3 regions of the Paenibacillus polygoni genome follow, and region 1 is predicted to be linked to each of the others. Evidence: riboswitches for the same ligand, from Rfam matches in the RefSeq annotation. Region 1 holds a riboswitch; each other region holds the start of a gene.
The links. Region 1 has a riboswitch for thiamine pyrophosphate ahead of QPK24_RS01945 (ABC transporter substrate-binding protein). Riboswitches for the same ligand answer to the same signal wherever they lie in the genome.
Positions count from the first base shown of each region.

Region 2: another riboswitch for thiamine pyrophosphate. It lies ahead of thiC (phosphomethylpyrimidine synthase ThiC); the one in region 1 lies ahead of QPK24_RS01945 (ABC transporter substrate-binding protein).
Region 3: another riboswitch for thiamine pyrophosphate. It lies ahead of QPK24_RS15490 (thiamine phosphate synthase); the one in region 1 lies ahead of QPK24_RS01945 (ABC transporter substrate-binding protein).

Region 1 is NZ_CP127162.1:379,498-384,265, forward strand. Features, by position in the region: gene QPK24_RS01930 (ABC transporter ATP-binding protein) at 1-422, opposite strand, end outside; gene QPK24_RS01935 (ABC transporter permease) at 497-1,258, opposite strand; gene QPK24_RS01940 (thiamine-binding protein) at 1,255-1,548, opposite strand; gene QPK24_RS01945 (ABC transporter substrate-binding protein) at 1,592-2,617, opposite strand; TPP riboswitch at 2,758-2,876, opposite strand; gene QPK24_RS01950 (hypothetical protein) at 3,078-3,539, shown strand; gene serS (serine--tRNA ligase) at 3,854-4,768, shown strand, end outside.
Region 2 is NZ_CP127162.1:581,155-585,922, reverse strand. Features, by position in the region: gene acnA (aconitate hydratase AcnA) at 1-436, shown strand, start outside; gene QPK24_RS02880 (manganese catalase family protein) at 540-1,394, opposite strand; gene thiC (phosphomethylpyrimidine synthase ThiC) at 1,505-3,271, opposite strand; TPP riboswitch at 3,583-3,693, opposite strand; gene QPK24_RS02870 (IclR family transcriptional regulator) at 3,811-4,560, opposite strand.
Region 3 is NZ_CP127162.1:3,233,919-3,238,686, reverse strand. Features, by position in the region: gene QPK24_RS15495 (ABC-F family ATP-binding cassette domain-containing protein) at 1-1,222, shown strand, start outside; TPP riboswitch at 1,300-1,403, shown strand; gene QPK24_RS15490 (thiamine phosphate synthase) at 1,682-2,344, shown strand; gene thiO (glycine oxidase ThiO) at 2,363-3,544, shown strand; gene thiS (sulfur carrier protein ThiS) at 3,535-3,738, shown strand; gene QPK24_RS15475 (thiazole synthase) at 3,741-4,508, shown strand; gene QPK24_RS15470 (thiazole biosynthesis adenylyltransferase ThiF) at 4,505-4,768, shown strand, end outside.

The sequences.
Region 1 (4,768 bases):
ATATGGGGATAGGCATGTTCGAAACCTTCAAGGCCTGCTTGTCTAATCCAGTGGAGGATCTCATCTTCATTAAGCTTCCCGCTCTTAGCAGCATGCTTTTGAGGAGCGACCTCACTAGAAAGCTTAATATTATCTAAGATTGTACGCCAAGGAAAAAGGGCCGGTTGCTGGGGCATATAGCTGATATGCCCTCGTTCTCCTGTTACCACTTCTCCATTCATATGAATACTTCCTGCCCCGGGAGCAAGAAGACCGCCAATAATTTGGAATAGAGAGCTCTTGCCGCTGCCGGAAGGACCGACAATAGAGACGAATTCTCCCTTCTGAACCGTAAGAGAAATATCGTTAAGGACCTGGAGATTTTTCTTCTTCTCTCGGAAGGAGAGAGCGATCTCTCTGGCTTCTAGAGCGGGTACATTCATATGCAGTTATCTCCTTTCCACTCCGAAATGAATTGTTCATTTGCTGAAACTGCTTCAGAAATCGTATTTAAATATTATTTCGTATCTGCTCCTCGCCAGCGGACAAGTATTTTCTCCAGCAGAGCGATCATCGCAAATAAGACCAGACTTAAGAGGACGATAATTGCCATCGCAACAAACACGCGGTCGGTACGATAGGCAGACTTTTGGAGCATCATATAATAACCGATGCCTCGATCGGTTCCAATCCATTCCGCAATGACAGCACCCATTACGCTGTAGGTAGCGGCAATTTTCACGCCGGAAAAGACCGATGGAAGGGCATGGGGTACTTCTAATTTTCGAAAAATTTGCGCTTTACTTGCTCCAGCCATTCGCATGTAGTTCATCATTCCCCGATCGGTCTGCGTCAGTCCATCCATGGTAGATACGGCAACAGGGAAGAAGCAAACCAGCGTAATGACAATGATTTTCGGAAGCAGCCCAAAGCCAAACCAGATCATGAGCAGAGGAGCCAGAGCGATCGTCGGTATATTTTGACTGAGAATAAGCAGCGGATATAAGGCCGATTTCAAGAACGGGACCAAATGGAGCAGCATCGCTGTAAGAAGGCCGACACCCGTACCAATGAAGAATCCAAGTAAAGTCAGCTGCACCGTAGCCCAGGTATGCTGGGTGAGACTTGCAGCCTCTGCAATCGCTTCTTTTGTAATATCAGCCGGGCTCGGCAGGATCCACTTCTCAATATGAAAAAGCGGCACGGCAATTTGCCACACCGCTAAGAAGAGGATGACTGCCATAAGAGGCGGCCATACGCTTTTCCACCAAGAACTCATGGGCGATATTTCTCCGTAAGACCTTCCATACTGATTCCGCCAGGATAATGAGCGATTTTAATCTGAGAGATTACACTCGGACTGCCTGCTTCAATCAGTACTTCATGCATTTGACGGACCAGCTCAAGCAGCTCTGGAAGTTCTCCTTCGAGTGTGGTCTCGAGCGGATTGACCTGGTATGTAAGTCCGGACTGCTGAATAACTTCAATGGCCTTGTCTACATAAGGAATGGAATCTTCTCCATTTGGTGTTTTCGGTATGACCTGAATGCTGAGTAGTGTTTTTGCCAAGATGAATCACCTTCTCTTTCTTCACAAGTAGGAAACAACCCAATTATTCAGTTGGTAAAAATTCATTTGTGTACGCTTTTTCTACTTCCAGCGGTTGATCGAGAAGCCCGTGCTCTACCATCCAATCGGAGTAGTTCTGCCATACTTCTGCTTTTTGCTCACCCCAGCGAGAAGCATCATCCTGATATTTAGGACTCAGCCATTTCTGACTGGCCAGCACTAGATCTTTATCGAGATCGGGCACAGCAGCGCTTAGAATACCGGCTGCCTCTTCTGGATGTTCGATCGCATACTCATAACCTTTCGTAGTTGCACGCATAAATGCTTTTACAAGTTCCGGGTCTTCGTTAATCGTCTTTTCATTCGAGATCAGAACCGGTGTATAGTAATCAAGCTTTTCAGAGTAATCTTTGACATAGAACATATCAATAGCCTCACCGCGCAGTTCCGCTTCAATTCCAGTCCAGCCATAGAAGATCCATGCAAAATCAATATCACGCTTGATCGCTGTGAAGAAATCGGCATCGCCCATGTTCACGTTTTTGACCTTATCTACGTCGCCGCCTTCGAGACCCATGATCGTATCAAGAACGGCAGAATCGATCGGAGAACCCCAGCCGCCATAAGTTTTGCCTTCAAAATCTTTAGGTGACTTGATGTTCCGATCAGCAGGAGCAGCAAAGCCGGATGTATTGTGCTGGATTACCGCTGCGATAGACACAATAGGGACTCCTTGGGTACGAGCCTGAGTGACACCTTCCTGATAACTTACTCCAAAAGGCACTTCACCAGAAGCGACCATGGTATCTGCACCCGCTTGTCCAGGCTGAATAATCTCAACATGTAATCCTTCTTCTTTGTAAAATCCTTGATCTACCGCCGCATAAAGACCGGTATGATTCGTGTTTGGGGTCCAATCTAGGACGACCTTAATATCGCGGAGTGATTCACCCTCTGTGTTTTCTCCTGCCCCGCTTTGTGCTCCCGAGCTGCCATTGCCGGCATTACCACAGGCGGTAACAATGGTAAGCATAGCAAGCAGCAAGAACATACCTAACTTTTTCTGCAATGTTTCCCTCTCCTTTAGATATCTTAGATGTCTTTAGAATGCACCTGAAAGCTACCTTTTCATCATAAAAAAAGCATCCCAGATCGGGATGCTCTTGTACGTAAGGGAATGGGTATACTTCTTCATGTAATAGTAAGCCCAAAAATATATTTCTCCATTCCTACGCTGGCATTATCCAGATCAGGTTACAGGGTACGTATCTGCACGTATTTCACGGATACTATCTCAGCCGGCTTCACCAGCACCCCTTGAGTACATTATAAAGTTAAGGTGTTACAACCATGTATTATAGTCTTATATCAGAGGCGTGTCCAGATGATAAGACAGAGCAGGGGGTAACGTCTAGGCTAATAGATAGAGAAAACATAAATTCCAAAATTATAATTTTTGTTATAATATGTATTTATAGGATATTGAAATTTCGTTCGTTTATTCAAATATAAACATGGGAGCTGTTTACGTGATTGATAAAAAAGTGTTTATTGCAGTGGCACTTTCTCTTATCTTACTTTCAGGGTCTACACTACCATTATTCTCAGAGTCTGTAGAACAACTTATTGAACGATCTGACTCATCAGATGTTGAATTTGATGAAGGTTCAATAGCTCCGCTAACTCTATTAACAGATGAGACAGGCACATTTTCTAATGGTGAACGTAAGACTACATTTACTTATGTTCAAGGATACGATTTAAGATTTAACGTTGAAAATACAGAAGGAGCTGCTTTTAATTGGACTTTAATTGACCAAGATCAGCGTATTATTAGGTCCGGAAAAGTGGCGGAAGGCAAATCCTATCTTGAAACAATTTCTTCCCTAGAAGATGAACATACTCTGAGAAGTGGTATTTATACTGTGTCGATGATAAGTATAGACGGTACAAACAGTAACTATAAGGTATCTGCGAGTGCACTTCATTAATTGGTTCACATCGAAGGAATAAAGAGGTTGCGAATCGGGGAAAGCTACATTATAATTATGCCAACTGAAAATCGGTTACAATGCCAGTGAAGAGATTCCAACTCGGAGGTATTTTCGTTAAGGGAAGATGGACTTTCCCTAAGTTAATCGGCACCGCCCGTTATCGCGGAACCAAAGTGATTGAAATGTACACAGAGCCGTGTTCATTTCAATAAATTGGGTGGCACCGCGAGCATATCGAGCGCTCCTCGTCCCCAGGGATGAGGGCGCTCTTTGTCTTTTTTTATAAAAATAACGACAGGGATGTGAGCGGTGTGCTGGATATAAACTGGATACGAGAGCATGCAAACGAGGTGGAGGAAGCTGCAAGACTGAAGAATATGAGCCTTTCGATAAAAGAGCTTATAGACACGGATGATAGAAGAAGAGAACTCATAACTAAAGTAGAGAAACTGCGCGGGCAGCGAAATAAAGGATCGCAAAAAGTCGGTCAGCTTATGAAAGAAGGAAGAAAAGAAGAAGCAGAGCAGCTAAGGGGCGAGATTAGGGAGCTTGGCGGCAGTATTGAACAATGGGACAAGGAATTGTCTGAGACGGAGAAAGAGTATGAAAGGCAGATGCTATTCGTTCCAAATATCGTCTCGAAGGACACCCCAATTGGGAAGTCGGATGAAGATAATGTACTTGTGCGCCAAGTAGGTGAAGTAACAGTAAGGGATTTTGTCATCAAGGATCATATCCAGCTAGGGGAACTGCATGATCTGTTTGATGTCCCTCGCGGCGTGAAAGTCAGCGGTTCGAGAAGTTATTATTTAAAAGGAGACGGCGTATTACTACACCGAGCCGTTCAGCAGCTGGCACTGGATATCGTGATGAAGCACGGATTTATGCCGATGGATGTACCGATTATGGTACGCGAAGAGGCTCTCATCAATACCGGTTTCTTTCCTACCGGACGCGATCAGACCTATGCGCTCGAGGAAGAGGATAAGTTCCTTGTCGGCACTTCGGAAGTTCCGCTGATCTCGTATTACGCAGGGGAAGTGGTCGATGTAACAGAGCCGATTCGCCTGGCTGCGGTATCGACGAGCTTCCGCAGCGAGGTGGGGTCGGCCGGACGGGATGTCAGAGGACTATACCGTGTTCATCAGTTTGCTAAAGTGGAAATGGTGGTTCTAACCGAAGCAAATGACGAGGTGTCGGAGAGAGTTCATCAGGAGATTACAAGT
Region 2 (4,768 bases), 200 kb from region 1:
CATGAAGTATCAAGAAAAAGGCAGAAACTTAGTCGTGCTTGCAGGTAAAGAATACGGTACAGGAAGCTCCCGTGACTGGGCAGCAAAAGGTACCCTTCTGCTCGGCGTAAAAGCGGTTATCGCAGAAAGCTTTGAACGGATTCACCGCAGTAACCTCGTAGGTATGGGCGTTCTCCCACTTCAATTCAAAGAAGGTTATGGATGGTCCAGCCTAGGTCTGAACGGTCGTGAAACGTTTGATATCGTTGGTCTCAGTAATGATGTTACTCCAGGCCAAGAGCTGACGGTAACGGCTACTCGCGAAGACGGAACCGAGTTTGATTTCCCAGTGATTGCACGTCTTGACAGTATGGTGGATGTAGATTATTACCACAATGGCGGTATTCTGCAAACTGTACTTCGTCAGCTGATGCAAAATGACGAGCAAACCGTTTAAGCTATCAACTTTGAGCTTATAAAAGAAGCCGCAATTTCCTGCCTATTGGCAAGAGATTGCGGCTTTTGTTTTTTTAATTGCTATACTCAGTAAATACCTTTTTCTAGTGGTTCAAATCGTACAGTCCCGGACTATGCATATTAGGCTGTTCTGGCAATTCAGGTACCGGGAAACCTTCCGGCGGATCAGTAACTTGAAGTTCTTCTCCATTACGGCTTGGTGATTCCCCTGTGAAAATTTCCCCAATCCGGGTTGAATCCAATCGGAAATTAAACTGCGCATTATGGTATCCCAGGTCTACATATTTTCTGCACTCTGGGTACTTATTAATATCGTAGTTAGGAATCGGGAATATTTTGCCCCAGTCTACCCCGAGAGTCTCCAGCGCTTTAGCAAAAGCATTCTGATGCGCATTATCTCTTACAATCAAAAATCCAAGGGTTTCGCGGAATGTTTTATTCGAACTCATCTCATAGATCCTTGTCTTTTGCAAAACACCAGTAGATTCTAGCACCACGTTGTTAAGTAAATCAGCAGTTAGATTCCCATGGTTATATACATAACTTCCAAGCCAAGGATTCCCGCCTGCATCTACAGGTAGTGAACCTTGTCCACCCATAATATAATGGTGCGGGTTTGCATGACGAACAGCTTCATCAATCGGTGCCCCATCTACCCCGGCATTCCCAGGAACGTCTTCTCCACTTCCGCTCAGCAGTTGGTTAATGGTTTGTTGAACAAGTTCTACATGGGCGATTTCTTCAAGAAATACACCACGAATCAAATCACGATACTGGGTTGCTTTACCCCGAAAATTACTGCTCTGAAAGAAATACTGCATCATCGTACGCATTTCACCAAATTGTCCGCCAAGCGTTTCCTGAATCACTTTAGCTGCCGCTGGATCGGGCTTGTCTGGTACAATAATATTAATTAAATCTTCTTTGTAAAAATACATAGGTTAGGGCCTCCTTCATTTTTGATCATTCGGATACCCTATTTTGTTCTTCCGTTTCATGATTTATACAAAAGAAAGAGTACTACTCCATGAAAAAGGAGGACTTTCTATTAAGAAAAATCTATATCTAAAGACGAAATAGAGGAATGCTTATTTCGGTACTCTGCTGCTTTTTCCTGCATTCCAACATGAACAGCCTCAGTCTCGCTTACCCCCTTTTCAGCAGCAAGATTTCGGATATCCTGGGTAATTCGCATACTACAGAACTTCGGTCCACACATTGAACAAAAATGAGCCGTCTTCGCTCCCTCGGCAGGCAGGGTCTCATCATGGTAAGACAACGCCCGCTCTGGATCGAGCGAAAGGTGGAACTGGTCCCTCCAGCGGAATTCGAATCGTGCTTTGGATAAGGCATCGTCACGACGCTGTGCTCCTTTATGCCCCTTCGCCAAATCTGCTGCATGTGCAGCAATTTTATAGGCAATAACTCCCTCCCGAACATCATTCTTATCCGGCAGACCGAGATGCTCTTTCGGCGTAACATAACAAAGCATCGAAGTACCAAACCAAGCAATCATCGCCGCGCCAATAGCAGAAGTGATATGATCATAACCCGGTGCAATATCGGTTGTTAAAGGACCCAGCGTGTAAAATGGAGCTTCCTTACAAATTTCCATCTGCAGATCTACGTTTTCTTTAATCTTGTGCATCGGTACATGACCCGGTCCCTCGATCATCACCTGAATATCGTGCTTCCAGGCGATTTGCGTGAGTTCCCCCAGCGTAGCAAGTTCTGCCATCTGTGCCTCATCATTCGCATCATAGATGCTTCCCGGCCGCAGCCCATCACCCAGCGAGAAGGCAACATCGTAGGTCTTCATAATCTCGCATATTTCTTCAAAATGAGTATATAAAAAGTTCTCCTTATGATGGGCTAAGCACCAAGCTGCCATAATCGAACCGCCTCGCGACACAATCCCTGTCATGCGCTTGGCAGTCATAGGAATATACCTAAGCAGCACCCCAGCGTGGATTGTAAAATAATCAACACCTTGTTCTGCCTGCTCAATCAAGGTATCCCGGTACACTTCCCAGCTCAGCTGATCTGCTTCACCGTTCACTTTTTCGAGCGCCTGATATAAAGGCACCGTTCCAATGGGAACAGGCGCATTACGAATAATCCATTCCCGGGTGGTATGAATGTTACGGCCTGTCGATAGATCCATTACCGTATCGGCTCCCCAGCGTACCGCCCATGTCATTTTCTCTACCTCTTCTTTTATAGAAGAAGAAACAGCCGAGTTACCAATGTTTGCATTGATTTTTACAAGAAAGTTTCTTCCGATCATCATCGGCTCAGCTTCCGGATGGTTGATATTAGCCGGCAGAATCGCTCGTCCACTAGCAATTTCTTCGCGCACAAACTCTGGTTCCAGCCCTTCACGAATAGCAGCAAACTCCATCTCCGGCGTGATGATCCCCCTGCGGGCATAATGCAGCTGCGTCACATTCTGACCCGATTTTGCTCGCAGCGGCCTGCTTGCTTCTCCTGGAAAAACTTCAGCTGCTTGCTGAACACTTCGTTCTGACCGCAGACCATTATCCTCCGGTTTCACGGTCCGCCCTTCATAATACTCCACATCCCCGCGCTCCCATATCCAATCGTGCCGAAGCGCAGGAAGTCCTTTTGTAATATCTGCTTCATAATCGGCATCACCCATCGGCCCGCTTGTATCATAGACACGAAAAGGTTCGTTGATCTCTACCCCTTGCGGAGTTTGGGTGGGACTAAGCTCTATCTCGCGTTCCGGAACAACAAGATCAGGCCGGGATCCTGTCTTGTACACTTTACGGCTTGCAGGAAAAGGAATGTACATCGATTCACTCCCTATTCCTTCTGTAATGCCCTCTTCTTTACTATTCTTGGTACTCGCTTGTTGCTGCAACTTCATCTTCTTCATCCTCCTCCAAAGTGGCTTACCGCCCCTGTAAAAGAATCACATGAACCTTTGCTGCAAGAAGTGTACGACAATAAAAAAAGCCGACTCCCTTAGGGAATCGGCTTCTATACAATAGTTTGTTCCTACTCTCTCCCTATCTATACAGGCGAATTTCGAAAGTCGCGTCATGACACGGCTCCTGAAATCAGATAAGCTGCCTGTTTAGATGGAATCGAATAAGCTCCTAGTGTTATCGCCAATTACTTCCCTACGCTGGTATGATCCAGATCAGGTGCAAAGAGTCCGGCATCTTGCGACACCATCTCAGCCCGGCCTTACGGGCTCCCCTAGTAAGTTGTTATTACGTTATTGTGTCAAAACACTTCCGTTCTTCTAACGAACGGTCTCTATTAGGGTATCTCATAAAAACGAGAAACACAACCTAATATTTACATATTCTAGCTTGATAGCTGTTGCTATCTCAGCATAAGCCCCATCTGAGCTGCCGCTTTCACAAGCACTGGTCCATATTCATGCAGCGTCTCCTGAGATAATCTGCTGACAGGTCCCGAGACGGATAAAGCCGCTGCCACATTCCCTTTACGGTCAAAAATCGGAGCAGAAACGGCGGCCGCTCCCGGCTCTCTTTCTTCATAACTTGTAGCAAAACCTAACGCTTTGATCTCTTGAAGCTGCGCTAAATAGGTTTCTTTGTCAAAAGGAATCTGAGGATCAAACTGCCTGATTAATTGTTCCTGCTCTTCAAGCGGTGCAAAAGCAACCAGTACTTTGCTCGAAGCGCCTACAGATAAAGGAAGTCTGACTCCTACAGGAGCGACCCGGCGAATGGCCTGGTTGCTTTGCACAGCCTGAACACGAATACGTTCAATGCCATCCCTTAAATACAAACTAACGGTCTCTCCTAAATTATCTCGAAGCTGTTCCATTGCAGGAAGCAGCAACACAGCGGGATCATCACTTTGCGACATATGCGCGGCGAGTTCCCATATCCGAATCCCCAGCCGATATTTCTCAGTAGCGGGATTACGGATAACAAACCCTCTCTCCTCCAGGGTCGACAACAGTCGATGCACCGTACTTTTATGTAATCCAATCTTGCTGGATATTTCGGTTAGCCCAAGGTCCGTTTGACCTGTAAAAGTGAGCAGAATGTCCAGTGCCCGTTCGACCGCTCGAACTGTTGATTTGCGATCCTGATCTTCCATGGGATCCATGCTCCTTTCATGTTTCATCACGTGAAACCTGGTTACATAAATTATATGAGAACTCGTCCTTAAAGTAAAGATATTTATTGAGAATGAATCTCATTTAGGGGATATCATCTTCTTATTAAGGCCCTCTTCTCATCTTATGAGATTAGGGCTTGCTTCACTTGACAAGCATCTTTTACTACTAGATTGTCGAATATTACAT
Region 3 (4,768 bases), 2.1 Mb from region 1:
TGCCTCGCCAGAGGAACTTGAGCAATTGCTTGAGGAAATGGGCGAAATCCAGGAGCAGCTGGAAATCGGAGACTTCTACCTCATTGATGTAAAAGTGGAAGAAATGGCGAACGGACTTGGTTTATCTGCTATTGGACTTGATCGGGATGTAGCCGCACTAAGCGGGGGACAACGTACGAAGGTACTGCTGGCGAAATTGCTTCTTGAGAAACCGAATGTTCTCCTCTTAGATGAGCCTACTAACTACTTGGATGTCGAGCATATTGAATGGCTTACTCGTTATTTGAACGATTACCCATATGCATTCATGCTTATTTCTCATGATACAGAATTTATGAACAAGGTTGTTAATGTAATCTACCATTTAGAATTTGCGAAGCTTACACGGTATACAGCGAATTACGAAAAATTCCTTGATATGGCGGATATGAACAAAAACCAGCATATTGAAGCTTATGAGAAGCAGCAAGAGTTTATTAAGAAACAGGAAGACTTTATTCAGCGTAATAAAGCAAGATATTCTACATCTAGCCGTGCAAAAAGCCGCGAGAAACAGCTCGATCGTCTTGAACGCATTGACCGTCCTGAAGAAGCAGCGAAGCCTATTTTTGGATTTAAAGAAGCAAGAGCCAGCGGGAAAACGGTATTTGAAGGGATCGATTTTGAAATCGGATATGACCGTCCGCTTCTTCCTAAGATGACGATGACAATTGAGCGTGGAGATAAAATCGCAATCGTCGGCTGTAACGGTGTAGGTAAATCAACACTGCTAAAAACGATACTAGGTAAGATTCCGGCATACAGCGGGAAAACCTACCTTGGAGACTTTTTGTTCCCTTCTTATTTTGAACAGGAAGTTCGCCCTGAGAAAATCACACCAATCGATGATGTGTGGAATGAATTCTCTCATCTGAACCAGCATGAAGTGCGTGCTCATCTTGCTCGCTGCGGTCTTAAAAATGAACACATCACAAGACCTCTACATATGCTTAGCGGTGGAGAGCAGGCTAAAGTTCGGCTGTGTAAATTAATGATGCGTGAAACGAACTGGATTCTATTCGATGAGCCTACAAATCACTTAGACGTTGTGGCAAAAGAGGAGCTAAAACGTGCACTCAAAGAATTCAAAGGGACTGTAATTCTAGTATCCCACGAACCAGATTTCTATGAAGATTGGGTAACGAAGACTTGGAATGTGGAGGAATGGTCTCAAAAAGCTTAAGTGTAAGCTAAGGAGTCTTTCTTTTACAAATTTTCTCATCTGTGTTAAAATGAGCACCTGAATATAACTTTATATCGACGAATCACTAGGGGGGCCGCTTGCCGGCTGAGATGGATGTACTTCCGGACCCTTTGAACCTGATCTGGTTAGAACCAGCGTAGGGAAGTGGGCTAGCAGACTTGTGCTAGTATGAGTTATGATGTATTGAATAAAGTATATGGCTAAGTAGATGTTAAAGGCGAAGGGACTTTCCTTCCTTCTGGCTTTATATATCACTTTAGTAAATGCTCATTTTCAATTCTGCCTAACCAAACCACTCCTTACGAGGAGTGGTTTTTTTGCGTTCACTGCAAATGTTATCAGTAATGACAGTTTCATAACAATGCCTAGTAAATTACTAGAAGAATAAGCACTGGAATAGGGGCTCATGCTCATAGTGAAACTGTAAGGAGGATCAGCTTGTCTAAAAAAATGATAGAGTTCCATGTGATTTCCTCGCCGCTGAAGAATCATGACTTAGAACGAAGCTATTTCCCTGAGATTTGGCCGTATGTAACTTCATTACATCTACGGAAGAAGGAAAATACTTACGAAGAAATGGAGAAGCTCGTACTTCAGTTGCAAGAGCTAAAGATCCCTGCGAATAAGTTAACCCTTAACCGTCAAACCCAACTTGCACTTACCTACCAAACAGGAGCTCTTCATATGGGAATACAAGAAGCAGGTCTTTCTTTGAAAACATCATTTTACAGAGAAGAAAATGGGGCTGCAGTTACAGCAAAACGAGCTTTAAGATGCGGCATTTCTGTCCATTCTTTACAAGAAGCGAAGATCGCGGAAGAACAGGGAGCCGATTATATTTTTTACGGGCATATGTACCCTTCTCATAGTAAACCTGGTATGCCCCCAAAAACACTTTCCTCTCTTCAAGAAATTTGTGATGTGGTTAAACTTCCTGTTATTGCTATTGGTGGAATTACACCCTCGCGAGTCGAAGAACTGATGCTCTCAGGTGCAAGTGGGATCGCCGCAATCTCAGGAGTACTGCATTCAAAAGATCCGCTGGATGCTGTCTATATGTATAGAAATGAATTAGCGAAGTATGGAGATATCAAGGAGTAAGGATTGGAAGGTGAATAGATGACTATGAAAAGAGTAGATAGAGAAAGTAAACGACGGAATTCGGAAGTGCTTGTTATCGGAGGCGGTGTCATTGGATCTGCTATCGCCTACTATTTGTCATGTGATGGACTGGAGGTAACCCAGCTCGAAGCTGCTCATCAGGCAAATGGCGCTTCTGGTCATGCGGCGGGTATGCTTGCAGCCGGGCTAGAACATTTTTCATCAGAGGAGCTTAGGAGATGGGCTCAGCGCAGCCAGCAGCTCATGGGACCATTGATTAAAGAATTGAAGCTGCACAGTGAAATCAATGTAGGTATGAATGACTCAGGCTTTGTTGTTCCCTTTATAAAGGATAGGAAACGTGAAGAAGAATTCTCAGAAACTATAGAGCGGGCAAAGCAGAAACACTGGTGGAACAAGAGTAAACTTCAAGATGAAATCCCCTGGATCACTAAGAAAGCCGAAGGAGCATTATTTTATCCCCAAGAACATCAACTGTTACCAGCCGAGTTAACCAAAGCTTATATCAAAGGTGCACAGAAAAATGGAGCTGCTTTTATCGATCATTGCACCGTTTCAAGGCTGTTACTCGACAATGGCCGTGTTACCGGAGTAGAGACAAATCAAGGCACGTACACAGCAGATAAAGTAGTGATTGCAGCAGGACTTGGCAGTGATGCAATCTTAAGGTCCATCGGTACTCAGCTGAATACCTATCCTGTTAAAGGCGAAATGGTAGCTCTATCAATGCAAACAACGCAAACAATGAATGGCGAAACCTTGCGTTACACGATCTATACGCCTGATGTTTACATTGTTCCAAAACCAAATCAGGAAATTTGGATCGGTGCGACGAGTATTCCCTACGGGAATGATTATAAGGTAAGTGCCTCTGGACTGAATACCCTTTTACATAGAGCAACAGGCTGGGTTCCTGGCATAGGTGAAGCCTCTTTTATTCGTACATGGGCAGGTCTTAGACCACAAACCGTAGATGGATTACCTTACATTGGTGCTTATTCTGAAGTTCAAGGCTTGTATCTTGCTGTAGGTCATTATCGCAATGGGGTTTTACTCAGTGCAGTCACAGGAGAGACGATGAGCCGCTTGTTATCTGGAGAAACGGAAGATGAGATCGGTATTAGGTCCTTTTCCGCAAGCCGGATTATAAAGGAGAGGAGGGGAATATATTGCTGCTGAGAGTAAATGGACAACACATGCAAATAGAAGAGGATCAATTAAGTGTCAAAGATTTACTGGAGTCACTAGACCTTGGGGTAAAGACCGTTGTCATTGAATGTAATGAACAAATCTTGACGAAAGATATGCATACTAACACTTTGTTAAAGGATGGAGATCATATCGAAATTGTACATTTTGTAGGAGGGGGATAATGATGTTAACGATAGGTAAATATAATTTTCAATCTCGGCTATTGCTCGGAACAGGTAAATTTGAAAGTCTGGATGTACAAAGGAAGGCAGTAGAAGTTTCAGAAACCGAGATTCTTACGTTTGCAGTGCGCAGGCTTAATTTGGATAGGAAAAATGAAGCTTATTTTCTAGATCAGCTTGATCTTACGAAATATACCTTATTGCCTAATACAGCAGGTGCAAAAACCGCTGAGGAAGCTGTACGAATTGCAAGGCTCGCGAAAGCTTCAGGTCTATGTGATATGATAAAGGTGGAAGTCACTCCGGATGAACGAACACTGCTTCCAGACCCATTAGAAACACTAAAAGCATGTGAACTCTTGCTTGAGGAAGGATTTATCGTCCTTCCCTATATATCGGATGATGTCATTCTTGCCAAAAGACTTGGTATGATGGGTGTCCATGCAATTATGCCGGGAGCGTCACCAATAGGTTCTGGACAAGGTATTAATAACCCAAGAGCACTTGAATTCATTATAGAACAAGCGGCTGTCCCTGTTATCATTGACGCAGGAATACGTTCACCTCGCGATGCGGCGTATGCCATGGAACTAGGTGCGGATGCAGTGCTTCTAAATTCAGCTGTATCTGGCGCAGGCAATCCGGTCCTGATGGCAGAAGCGATGAAATATGCAGTCTTTGCGGGAAGGAAAGCTTACGAGTCCGGGATGATTCCCGTAAAACGGTATGCTGCAGCAAGCAGTCCGCTGGAAGGGATGTTTGAGAATTGAACAAAGAAGTTTCTTCTATTTATAATAACGAAGAAAATATAGAAGGTTTGAATCAGGAAAGATACTCAAGGCAGGAACTTTTTGCTCCATTTGGAGCCGCAGGTCAAAAAAAATTAATGGACAGCCATGTGCTTATTATCGGTGCGGGTGCACTAGGCACAGGGATCGCTGAAACGCTGGCAAGAGGCGGTGTAGGTCACCTTACGATCGTGGACCGCGATTATGTAGAGTGGTCTAATCTGCAAAGACAGCAGCTGTAT